3 regions of the Vibrio misgurnus genome follow, and region 1 is predicted to be linked to each of the others. Evidence: riboswitches for the same ligand, from Rfam matches in the RefSeq annotation. Region 1 holds a riboswitch; each other region holds the start of a gene.
What was found. A riboswitch is a leader RNA that binds a small molecule or an ion and turns the genes downstream of it on or off. The one in region 1 is predicted to bind lysine.
Positions count from the first base shown of each region.

Region 2: another riboswitch for lysine. It lies ahead of lysC (lysine-sensitive aspartokinase 3); the one in region 1 lies ahead of OOK74_RS04745 (Na+/H+ antiporter NhaC family protein).
Region 3: another riboswitch for lysine. It lies ahead of OOK74_RS13225 (Na+/H+ antiporter NhaC family protein); the one in region 1 lies ahead of OOK74_RS04745 (Na+/H+ antiporter NhaC family protein).

Region 1 covers NZ_CP113241.1:982,974-986,260, reverse strand. Annotated here, with positions in the region: gene OOK74_RS04745 (Na+/H+ antiporter NhaC family protein) at 1-1,582, opposite strand, end outside; lysine riboswitch at 1,698-1,880, opposite strand; gene OOK74_RS04740 (H-NS family histone-like protein) at 2,296-2,712, shown strand; gene OOK74_RS04735 (inosine/guanosine kinase) at 2,776-3,287, opposite strand, start outside.
Region 2 covers NZ_CP113241.1:291,846-295,132, forward strand. Annotated here, with positions in the region: gene lysC (lysine-sensitive aspartokinase 3) at 5-1,357, opposite strand; lysine riboswitch at 1,468-1,645, opposite strand; gene OOK74_RS01415 (PglL family O-oligosaccharyltransferase) at 1,807-3,287, opposite strand, start outside.
Region 3 covers NZ_CP113242.1:316,757-320,043, forward strand. Annotated here, with positions in the region: gene emrD (multidrug efflux MFS transporter EmrD) at 101-1,306, shown strand; lysine riboswitch at 1,454-1,626, shown strand; gene OOK74_RS13225 (Na+/H+ antiporter NhaC family protein) at 1,705-3,287, shown strand, end outside.

The DNA of each region.
Region 1 (3,287 bases):
TCAATTTGGTTTTCGAGAGTACAGTAAGAACTAAGCAGATCAACACAAAGCTGACCGATGCCGCCGCTAACGCCAACCACAATGAAGCGAAGATACCGAGTACCACATAACCAATCGCAGAAACTAAAGCCACCGCTAATGCGTAAGGCAACTGAGTAGCAACGTGATCGATATGGTGACAGCGTGCACCCGTCGATGACAAAATGGTCGTATCTGAAATCGGCGAGCAGTGATCACCAAATACCGATCCGGCTAATACCGCACCCAACATCGGTAGCATTAAGGCCACATCGGTTGCACCAGCCATATCACCCGCAATCGGCAGCATAATACCAAATGTGCCCCATGATGTTCCGGTCGAGAATGCCATCGCACCAGACAGAACAAACAGAATCACCGGTAACCAGTAAGGTTGAATGTTGCCTTGCACCAATGAAGAGAGATAAGTACCGGTTTTCATATCACCAATCACCGAACCAATCGTCCATGCAAAGATGAGGATCAAAATCGCACCAAACATCGATTTTGCGCCGATCCACAAGGTATTGGCCACTTGCTTAACTGGCAGCTTTTGACGTAGTACAGTAATAAACGCCATCGCCAAACCGACTAGGCCACCATAAACCAGTGAGGTACCTACATCGGTATTTTCAAAAGCACCAAAAATATCAAATGGTTTGCCACTTTCAGTTAACGCGCTCGCGCCAGTCCAAATCATGGCACTGATCGTCGCCACTACTAAAAACACAATCGGCAATACCAGATCTAATACACTGCCACGCGGGCTTTGTTCAATATCGAGCTCTTCATTAAGTTGATGAGCCGATGGCGCATCGGTACTCGGATCTTCATCAAATCCCCGTCCTTGAGAGGCTGCAATTTCATGTTTGCGCATCTGGCCAACGTCGATTTTGAACCACACCACAACAAATACCATCAGCAACGCAAAGATCGCATAGAAGTTCATCGGTACTAAACGTAGATAGGCACCTAACGCAGAATACTCTTCGATCCCGTGCGCCACCAAAATACCGCCAATAATGGTCATAATGTAAGCACCCCAACTTGAGGCGGGCATCACAACACACATCGGCGCGGCAGTAGAGTCTAGGATATAAGCTAATTTGGCGCGAGAAACGTAGAAACGGTCCGTCACTGGGCGAGAAATTGACCCCACCGCGAGGCTATTAAAGTAGTCATCCACAAAAATGAATACGCCTAAAAATGCCGCCAATAATTGAGAGCCGCGTTTACTTTTTACTCGAACTTGAGCCCACTGAGCAAAAGCATGCGTCCCGCCCGACAGGGTCAATAAAGCGGTCATCATGCCCAGCAGCAGTAAAAAGCCAACAATGCTCATATTCCACGCATTAATCGCACCATCTTCGATAAATACACTGCCGACTCGAGTCGCAATATATTGTGCTGATTGGCCGAGCGCATAATCCGCTAACAGTAAAGCACCTAAGAAAATACCCACTCCGAGTGACAGGAGTACGCGACGAGTAATAATAGCCAGACTCAATGCTACCAGTGGTGGTAAAACAGAGAGTGGCGAAGAAGCAAAATCGATTAAATTCATGATCTTCCTAAACCAGTAAAAAATGGTTAGAGATCTACTGCAGACAAATTAAGCGACTTCATGTCCACTTAATTTATGTTGAACTAAGCGAAAGGGAAGCGAACACTTCACCCAACCCTACAGTAGCGCTCCATAGTTTAACAAAAATATAGACTATGGCAGTGTTACACCTATTTGATGCAACCCCAGCCAACTGCTGTGATCGGCAAGTTGACTTCGGCGACAACGCCTTTCTCCACCATTGATTGGCATCACCCCAATTGTGGATACTCTTCGTAATCGCGCCTCTACGGCGAAACCCCCATCTTATCAGACCCATTCATTTGGCTCATTCAAAGATGCTTTTCGCATTAGGTAGTGGTTATTTTACTGAACAAAAATCGCAATGCAACTAGCTTTCGCGTGGAAAAATTCGTGTTACGGCTCGCAAATCAATCACTTATTAGAGACTCGTTTCATAAAAAAAACCGGAGGCTGGATATATCGCATATATATTATTTACTGGTGTGATAAGTATCAGGCAACCATGTTTATATGCATAATCGATGATCAACAAATCACAGCGACGACGGTTCTTTACCTTCTTTTACTCAATAATTTTTATATTTTTACTTTCTTACTATTTTGAATTATTATTTACAGCGAATAACTTGTCAGAATAATAAGCTAGGTTTAATATTAACTCGTATCCAATTTGTGAACAGGAAATGGTAATGTCGGAAATCACTAAGACTTTATTAAATATTCGTAGCCTACGTGCTTATGCACGCGAGCTAACTTTTGAGCAACTTGAAGAAGCGTTAGATAAATTAACGACCGTCGTTCAAGAGCGTAAAGAAGCTGAAGCGGAAGAAATGGCAGCTCGTGCTGAGCAAGATGCGAAATTAGCAGCGATTGCAGAACAAATGGCAAAAGATGGCATTGACCTAGAAGCGCTTATTTCTGCGCTGTCTGGCGAAACCAAAATGAAAGCCAAAAGCAGCAAAGGCAAACGCGCACCTCGTCCTGCTAAATACAAGTATATCGACACTAATGGTGAAGAGAAAACTTGGACAGGCCAAGGTCGCACACCTTTAGCGATTCAAAAAGCACTCGATGCGGGTAAATCTTTGGACGTTTTTGCTATTTAATTGCAAAGTAACTATTCCAAAGCATTTAGTTATAAAAAAGGCTCCGAAATGGAGCCTTTTTTATTATCGTTCCCAATACGCCTCTTCGAGGCTATCTTCACGCTCAGGAAGCCCGCGCGATAAACGAGGAGAATGTTGTGCCAATACTTCATAACTCGCACGGTTAGAATATTTACACACCTGAGAAAAAGAAGAATAAGTCAAAAATTCATGTTGATGCTTGCTCGAGTTAGGCACATTTTCTTTATGATATTTATTGGCCGCCATATCGTGTAATAAAGCTGATAATGCTGCATCTCCAGCACCATTAGTATTTTTTATCTTCTCTGGTCCACCCATATACGGCGAAATGTGCGAATAAACCCGAATAGGATTGATACAACTCTCTTTACGCACTGGGCGACTAAATTCATAGCGGTTAAATTCTGCCACTGAACCCGGTAATAATGGTAACGAGGTTTGACGTTTCGCGGAATCTTCCGTGTATCCGGCCATAAATAAACCCACAGGCCCAGCCGTACACAGCACTAAATCGACCCAATCCAAGGCCTTATCTGAAGCGGCTAGCGGATCAC
Region 2 (3,287 bases), 690 kb from region 1:
GAGATTATTTTTCAAATAGCTCAGTGTGTAGTTTTTGCACCGCTTGCTTGGCGACGGCTTCAGGTAATAAGAAACACAGATTGTGTGCGCTGGCCCCGTAGCAGATCATACGCAAGTTATAATCTTCCAACACGCTGAACACTTGTTTAGCGTAGCCACGGCTCTCTTTCATCTTGTTGCCAATCAGCGCAATTAAACACAAATTGTATTCGACTTCGACGCTGCACAACGCTTCTAGCTCTGCTCGAACTGCTTCTGGTAGTTCAGGCGCGCCACCAGAGGTATCGGTTTTATCTAAGGTGAGTGACACACTGATCTCAGAGGTGGTGATCAGGTCTACCGACAGTTTATGTTTAGCCAGAATCTCAAATACCTTAGCTAGGAAGCCGTAGGCATGGAACATCTGCGCACTACGCAGCGTCACCATGGTTTGGTTGCAGCGCAGTGCCAGGGCACGATACAAGGGGGCGCTTGTTACCTGTTGCCGGATCCAAGTGCCGCCTTTTTCAGGCTCTTTCGACGAGCCTACAAATACCGGAATACCGTGCCGTACTGCGGGTAACAAGGTCGATGGATGCAGAATTTTTGCGCCAAAATTGGCCATCTCTGACGCTTCACTAAAACTGATCTCGGCAATCGGTGCGGCTTTAGATGCAATACGTGGATCGGTACTGTAGATCCCTGGCACATCGGTCCAAATTTCCAAGCCGCAAGCTTGCACCGCTTCCGCAATCAACGCGGCAGAGTAGTCACTGCCCCCGCGGCCTAAAGTAGTGGTATTCCCTTGTGCATCGGAGCCAATAAAACCTTGTGTGATCACCACATGTTGCTGACAAAGTGGGAGCAATTTTTGTTGAGCCAACGCAGCCATTTCCGTTAACTGTGGCTCAGCTTTGCCGTAGTGACTGTCGGTGCGTAGTACTTCACGAATATCAAAACGTACCGCATTGACACCCCGTTCGCACATCAATTGGGTCAAAATATAGGTGGAGATCAATTCACCACTGGCGACCAACTGATCGGTTAATTTTTTGTTGGGATGTGATGCCGCGGCTTCGGCGGCACTGGCTACCGTATCTAATACCTCTTTGACTTGTTGTTCGACCCGAGTGGGATCTGCCAGTTGGTCGATGATCACATAATGGATATCGGTCAGTTGTTGTAAAATCGCTCGACGGCGATCGGCGGATGCCACGCCATTGGCCAGCTCAACCAATAAATTGGTGACCCCAGAACAGGCACTACTGACCACTAAACGGGTTTGTGGATTATTTTCAATGATGGCCGAACAACGGCTCATCGCTTCAAAGTTGGCGACACTAGTACCACCAAATTTGGCGACGTTAAATGTGCTCACGGCAATTCTCCCAGACTTCCTGAAAAACGAGTTGTTGGTAAACCCAACGTCCAATGTTGTGAAGAGAGTGTTGTTATAGAGCAAAATAGAGGGGTGACAATAGAAAGGTGTCCCTTCGAAGCTCTTCATCAGATCCGAACTGATGACAGTTGAAGGGATTCAGCCCATTCAACCGATAAACCAAAGCCGCAACTTTGATTCACCTCGGCACTACTCCCCCTGAATGTTCTGTTTTGGAGTTGAGGCTCCACAAAACATCTGCCTGGGTAGTGCTCCTCTTCTGCTAGATAGCGCATTCATTGAACGGTGTTGGTCAAATATTGTCAACGATAAATTGTGCTTCAAGTGCAAATAAACATAACATTTCAGTGACAATGATTTGCCGTTTCAAGATGCTGCCAAGGTTTGCGGTGAGGTTATCACCGCAAGTTGGGATGGAGTGAAACCACTTATGGTGTTGCTTGTGATGGTGCGACTGTCGTTACTGATGAGCGATACTGAATATGACTGAAATCCTGATTGGGAAATAGAAACTCTGCCTCAGTACAGATTTGCTGAGCACGACTGTTATCACCTAATCCTTGGTAGGCCAAAATTAAATTACTGTAAAAAGTAGGGCGTGGTTGATGTTGAATCACTTGATGTGACCACTGCACATAAGGTTCAATCAACTGTGGTTTTTGTTCATGCAAGCCAATGTGCAGATAAGTACTGTAAATATCCCAGTCCAATCGGTCTTGCCAAACTATCGGATTGGTCACCAGCTTGAGTAGCTCGGGATCTCGCGGTTGCGATTGCTCAAATTGAGTAAGTATATAATTGGTTTGCAATGCGCTAACCATATACAAGCTGGTGATAATCGGCATCACTAAGCTCAGCATACGCAGTAGTGATTGACTGATAAGACTGAAATTGGCCAGTCGGTAACGCGCGACCCGCTGATCAACCCAATAGATCAAGATAATGAAAGTGATCCAGTGAATGGCCGAGTGATAAAATGGATACTCCAATTGTGCATGTAAAGTGATCGGCACCAACAGTGCCAGCATCGCTAAGCGCGTACCGCGTTTGGCGGAATAAATGCGCAGCATACACGCACAGGCTGCCAATAAAATCCCCAGAACTGGCAGCATTCCTCCTTCAACGCCCCAATACAACAGTTCATTATGTGGATGATCCATGGCGGCAAGGCCGGCTGGGTAGTGGCTATTAAGTTGATGCTGGCGAGCGGTATACAGCAGATATTGTGCTTCAAATTTTCCATAACCATAACCAGTGAAGGGTTTTTCGATGATCATATCGATGGCTTGTGGAAAGGTGTAACGGCGTGGGCTTTCGAGATCGGTTTTATTGGCTACCCAATCAGCGCTGTTTTGACTATGCATCGCCGCAAAGCCGGCGCATAGCCCGAGCCCAATCGCAAGTAACCAGAGAGTAAAGCGTTGGCGAGAGGCGAATCTGTATAGGTAAGCGGCGATCAAAATAATACTGATTAAACTGGCAATCCAGCCGGTACGCGAGGCCAGTACGAGTAATAACGGCACCGTGAGTATTGGTGTGATATACAACATTCCCATTTTACTGAGATGGGCGTCGTACTTCTCCGGTTGCCGTGCGAGTAGATAGCCTGAAAGCGCTAGCCCGGTCGCTAAAAAGCTCGCCATGACGTTGGGTTGTTGAAAAATACCATAAGGACGATTGGCCACACTGTCATAGCCAAATGGATTGCCGGGCGCTAAGTAAAAATATTGCACTAAACCAATCATGGCTTCAATGAGACTGGCGAGCAGAATAAACCACAGCAGTCGCTGCTTATGTTTATTGCTGAAGCGAAATTGTTGCAGTACCACAAATAGCAGTAATCCAGTCCACAGTCCGATCAGGCGGTTGATACTGTGTAATCCATCGGCATCGCTATAGGTGATCGGTA
Region 3 (3,287 bases), on a different replicon from region 1:
TAAGGCTCTCAGCAATACCATCTCGCACCAACAATCAGACCCTGTTCTATTTTTTCATTAGATGATTTTAATCAGATATGGTTTTTAGCTGGAGATAACGATGTCTGCCCCACTTTCCGTTGCAAAATTAACCTTTTTTATCGCTATTCTGACTGCAGTCGGTCAGGCAACCCAAACGATGTACGTGCCTTCTATCGGCTACATGGCACAAGAGTTTCTGGTTTCACCCGCCGCATTACAGGCGGTCATGGCTTGTTATCTTATCCCATACGGTTTATCGCAATTTGTCTACGGTACTCTGTCCGATCGGATTGGCCGTAAACCGATCATCATCGCAGGATTACTGATCTATATTTTGGGTTCACTGATGGCGCTTTTTGCTCATCAATACTCATGGTTTCTGATCGGCAGCTTTGTACAAGGCTTAGGAATTGGTTGTGGTGGCGCGATGTCACGCACCCTTTCGCGTGATTGTTTTGAGGGCGAACGCCTGCACAAAGTCAATAGTTTAATCAGCATGTGTTTGATTTTTTCACCGCTGGTCGCGCCAGTGTTAGGCGGCGTACTGACGGAAACCTTCGGTTGGCGTTCAAGCTACTTATTTTTATCGCTGTTTGCTATCGCGGTCGTGATCACTATGCTAACCCGCATGATAGAAACGCTACCTGCCCACGCTCGCCGGAAAGAACCTGTGTTGCGCAGCTATCAGCATGTGCTTGCTACCCGCCGCTTCCAAGGCTATTTGATCTGCTTAGTGGCAACCTTCGCCGGACTCGCAGTATTTGAAGCCGCGGCTGGGGTGTTATTGGGCGGAGTATTGGCGCTGCCTGCGACAACGGTAAGTTTACTGTTTGTACTGCCGATCCCAGGTTATTTAACCGGAGCTTGGCTGTCTAACCTTATCAGCCAGCACTGGCGTGAAAAAATGGCCATGCAGGTTGGTTTAAGTGCCATCCTGATTGGTTCATTAGTGATCATGCTGCCGGGCTTGTTTGACATCACCAACGCTTGGTCTTTGATCAGCGGGGCAACCATTTACTTTCTCGGTGCCGGTATTTTATTCCCAGCCGCCACCACGGGTGCGCTCTCCCCTTTCCCTTATCATGCTGGGACTGGCGGGGCGATTTTGGGAGGAATGCAGAATTTAGGGGCCGGTTTAGCGACTTTGCTCGCGGCCATGTACCCGGCGACAAATCAGCTACCACTCGGCATGATTATGTTGCTGATGTCGATCATCGCACTGTGGGGGCTAAAACGAGTTTATAGCAAACAACCACCAGCGGATGAGATGCCGCTTGCGGTGTAACCGCAAAACGTTAGCGCTATCAATCGGCTATGCCATACGAGATCCATTTCGTGGCGGAAAAGACAAAATTAAATCTTGTCGTCGACTAAAAAGGCAGTAATATACGCGCCATATCACGTTTTGAATCAACTTCTCAACGTGATACTTCCTTTAAGTAGAGGCGCGCTGTTCATGAGTCGCCAGTCGTAGGTTGACCCCGATGAGGACTGGTTAAAGGGTACAGCGCCGAAGCGTTCGTTGCGTCATCAACGTTCGCTGGGCCAGCATTGAACAAATGCCGGACTGCCATAGTTTGTTGTCTATGGAGCGCTACCTTGAAGGATAAGAAGTGTTATTTCGCTGAAATGTGTTTTTTATCCTGCTGGTAGATCTCCACCTGAAAAGGTGATGTGAGATCCATGAATTTAGCCCTTTATTCTGACTCGATTTATTCGGTCATTCCGCCGCTGCTCGCGGTGCTACTGGCGATCACCACGCGCCGAGTTTTACTCTCGCTAGGCGCAGGGATTATCGCTGGTGCCGTCATGCTCAACCATTTTTCCCCCCTGACGACTTTGCAATATCTGTTGGCTAAAATTAGCGGGTTATTGTGGTCAGAGGGTGCGCCCAACACTGAAAACATCAATATGCTGCTGTTTATGCTGCTGCTCGGTGGCTTGATCAGTTTAATGACCGCATCCGGCGCAACCCGCGCTTTCGCCTTATGGGCAGAGCGCAAATGTAAAGATCGCCGCAGTGCCAAAGCGCTGACTGGCTTGATGGTGTTTGCCTTTTTTATTGACGATTTCTTTCATAGCCTCTCAGTGGGGGCGATTTGCCGCCCGGTGACCGATCGTTTCCAAATCTCACGCGCTAAGCTAGCGTATCTGCTCGACTCGACTGCTGCACCGGTGTGTGTGATCACTCCGATTTCTTCTTGGGGGGCTTATATTATTGCCCTGATTGGCGGCATTTTAACCGCGCATGAGATGACAGAAATCAGTGCCATTTCTGCTTTTGTACAGATGATCCCGATGAATCTGTATGCAGTATTTACCCTGCTGATGGTGCTTGTGGTGATCTTCCTGCCGATGGATATTGGCCCGATGCGCCAACATGAAGCGTGGGCGCGTGAAGGCAAATTGTGGGATGAGCACAAAGGTCGTCCGGCCGGATTAGATATGGAAGGCGGCGACAGCGCACAAGGCACAATGCTGGATATGGTGTTACCCATCGCGGTACTGACCATCACTACCCTGTTCTTTATGCTCTATACCGGTAACCACGCATTAGTCGCAGCCGAGCAGCCCTTTTCCTTGATTGGAGCGTTAGAAAACACCGATGTGGCTCAGTCTTTGGTTTATGCTGCGTTGTGTAGCCTCGCGGTTTCGGTGGCTTTGTCATTGCGCTTAAAGCTTTCCGCACAAACTTGGCTGGCGACCGCCCCCAAAGGGGTGATGGCCATGATGCCCGCTATCATCATTTTGCTGTTTGCATGGACGATTGGTGGCGTGGTGCGCGATCTGCAAACTGGGGTCTATCTCGCTTCCTTGACTCAAGGCAATCTGCCGGTTGAACTGCTGCCTGCCTTAGTGTTTGTGCTGTCTTGTTTGATGGCCTTTGCCACTGGTACCAGTTGGGGCACTTTCGGAATTATGCTGCCGTTAGCCGGCGATATAGCGGCCGCATCGGATATTAGCCTAATGTTGCCGACTCTTTCTGCGGTACTGGCTGGCGCAGTGTTTGGCGATCATGCTTCACCAATTTCTAGCACCAGTATTCTTTCCGCCACGGGTGCAGGCAGCCATCATATCGACCATGTGGTCACTCAGTTGCCCTATGCGCTCAGCGCGGCTAGCGGAGCATTATTGGGTTATTTGGCGATGGGCTTACTGCACTCGGTGTGGGCCGGTTTAGCGGCGAGTAGCGTATGGTTTGTGCTGTTTTGTGGCTTTCATTTGCGCCAAACTCGCTGGCAGCAGCAAAAACAGCAACCGGTTAA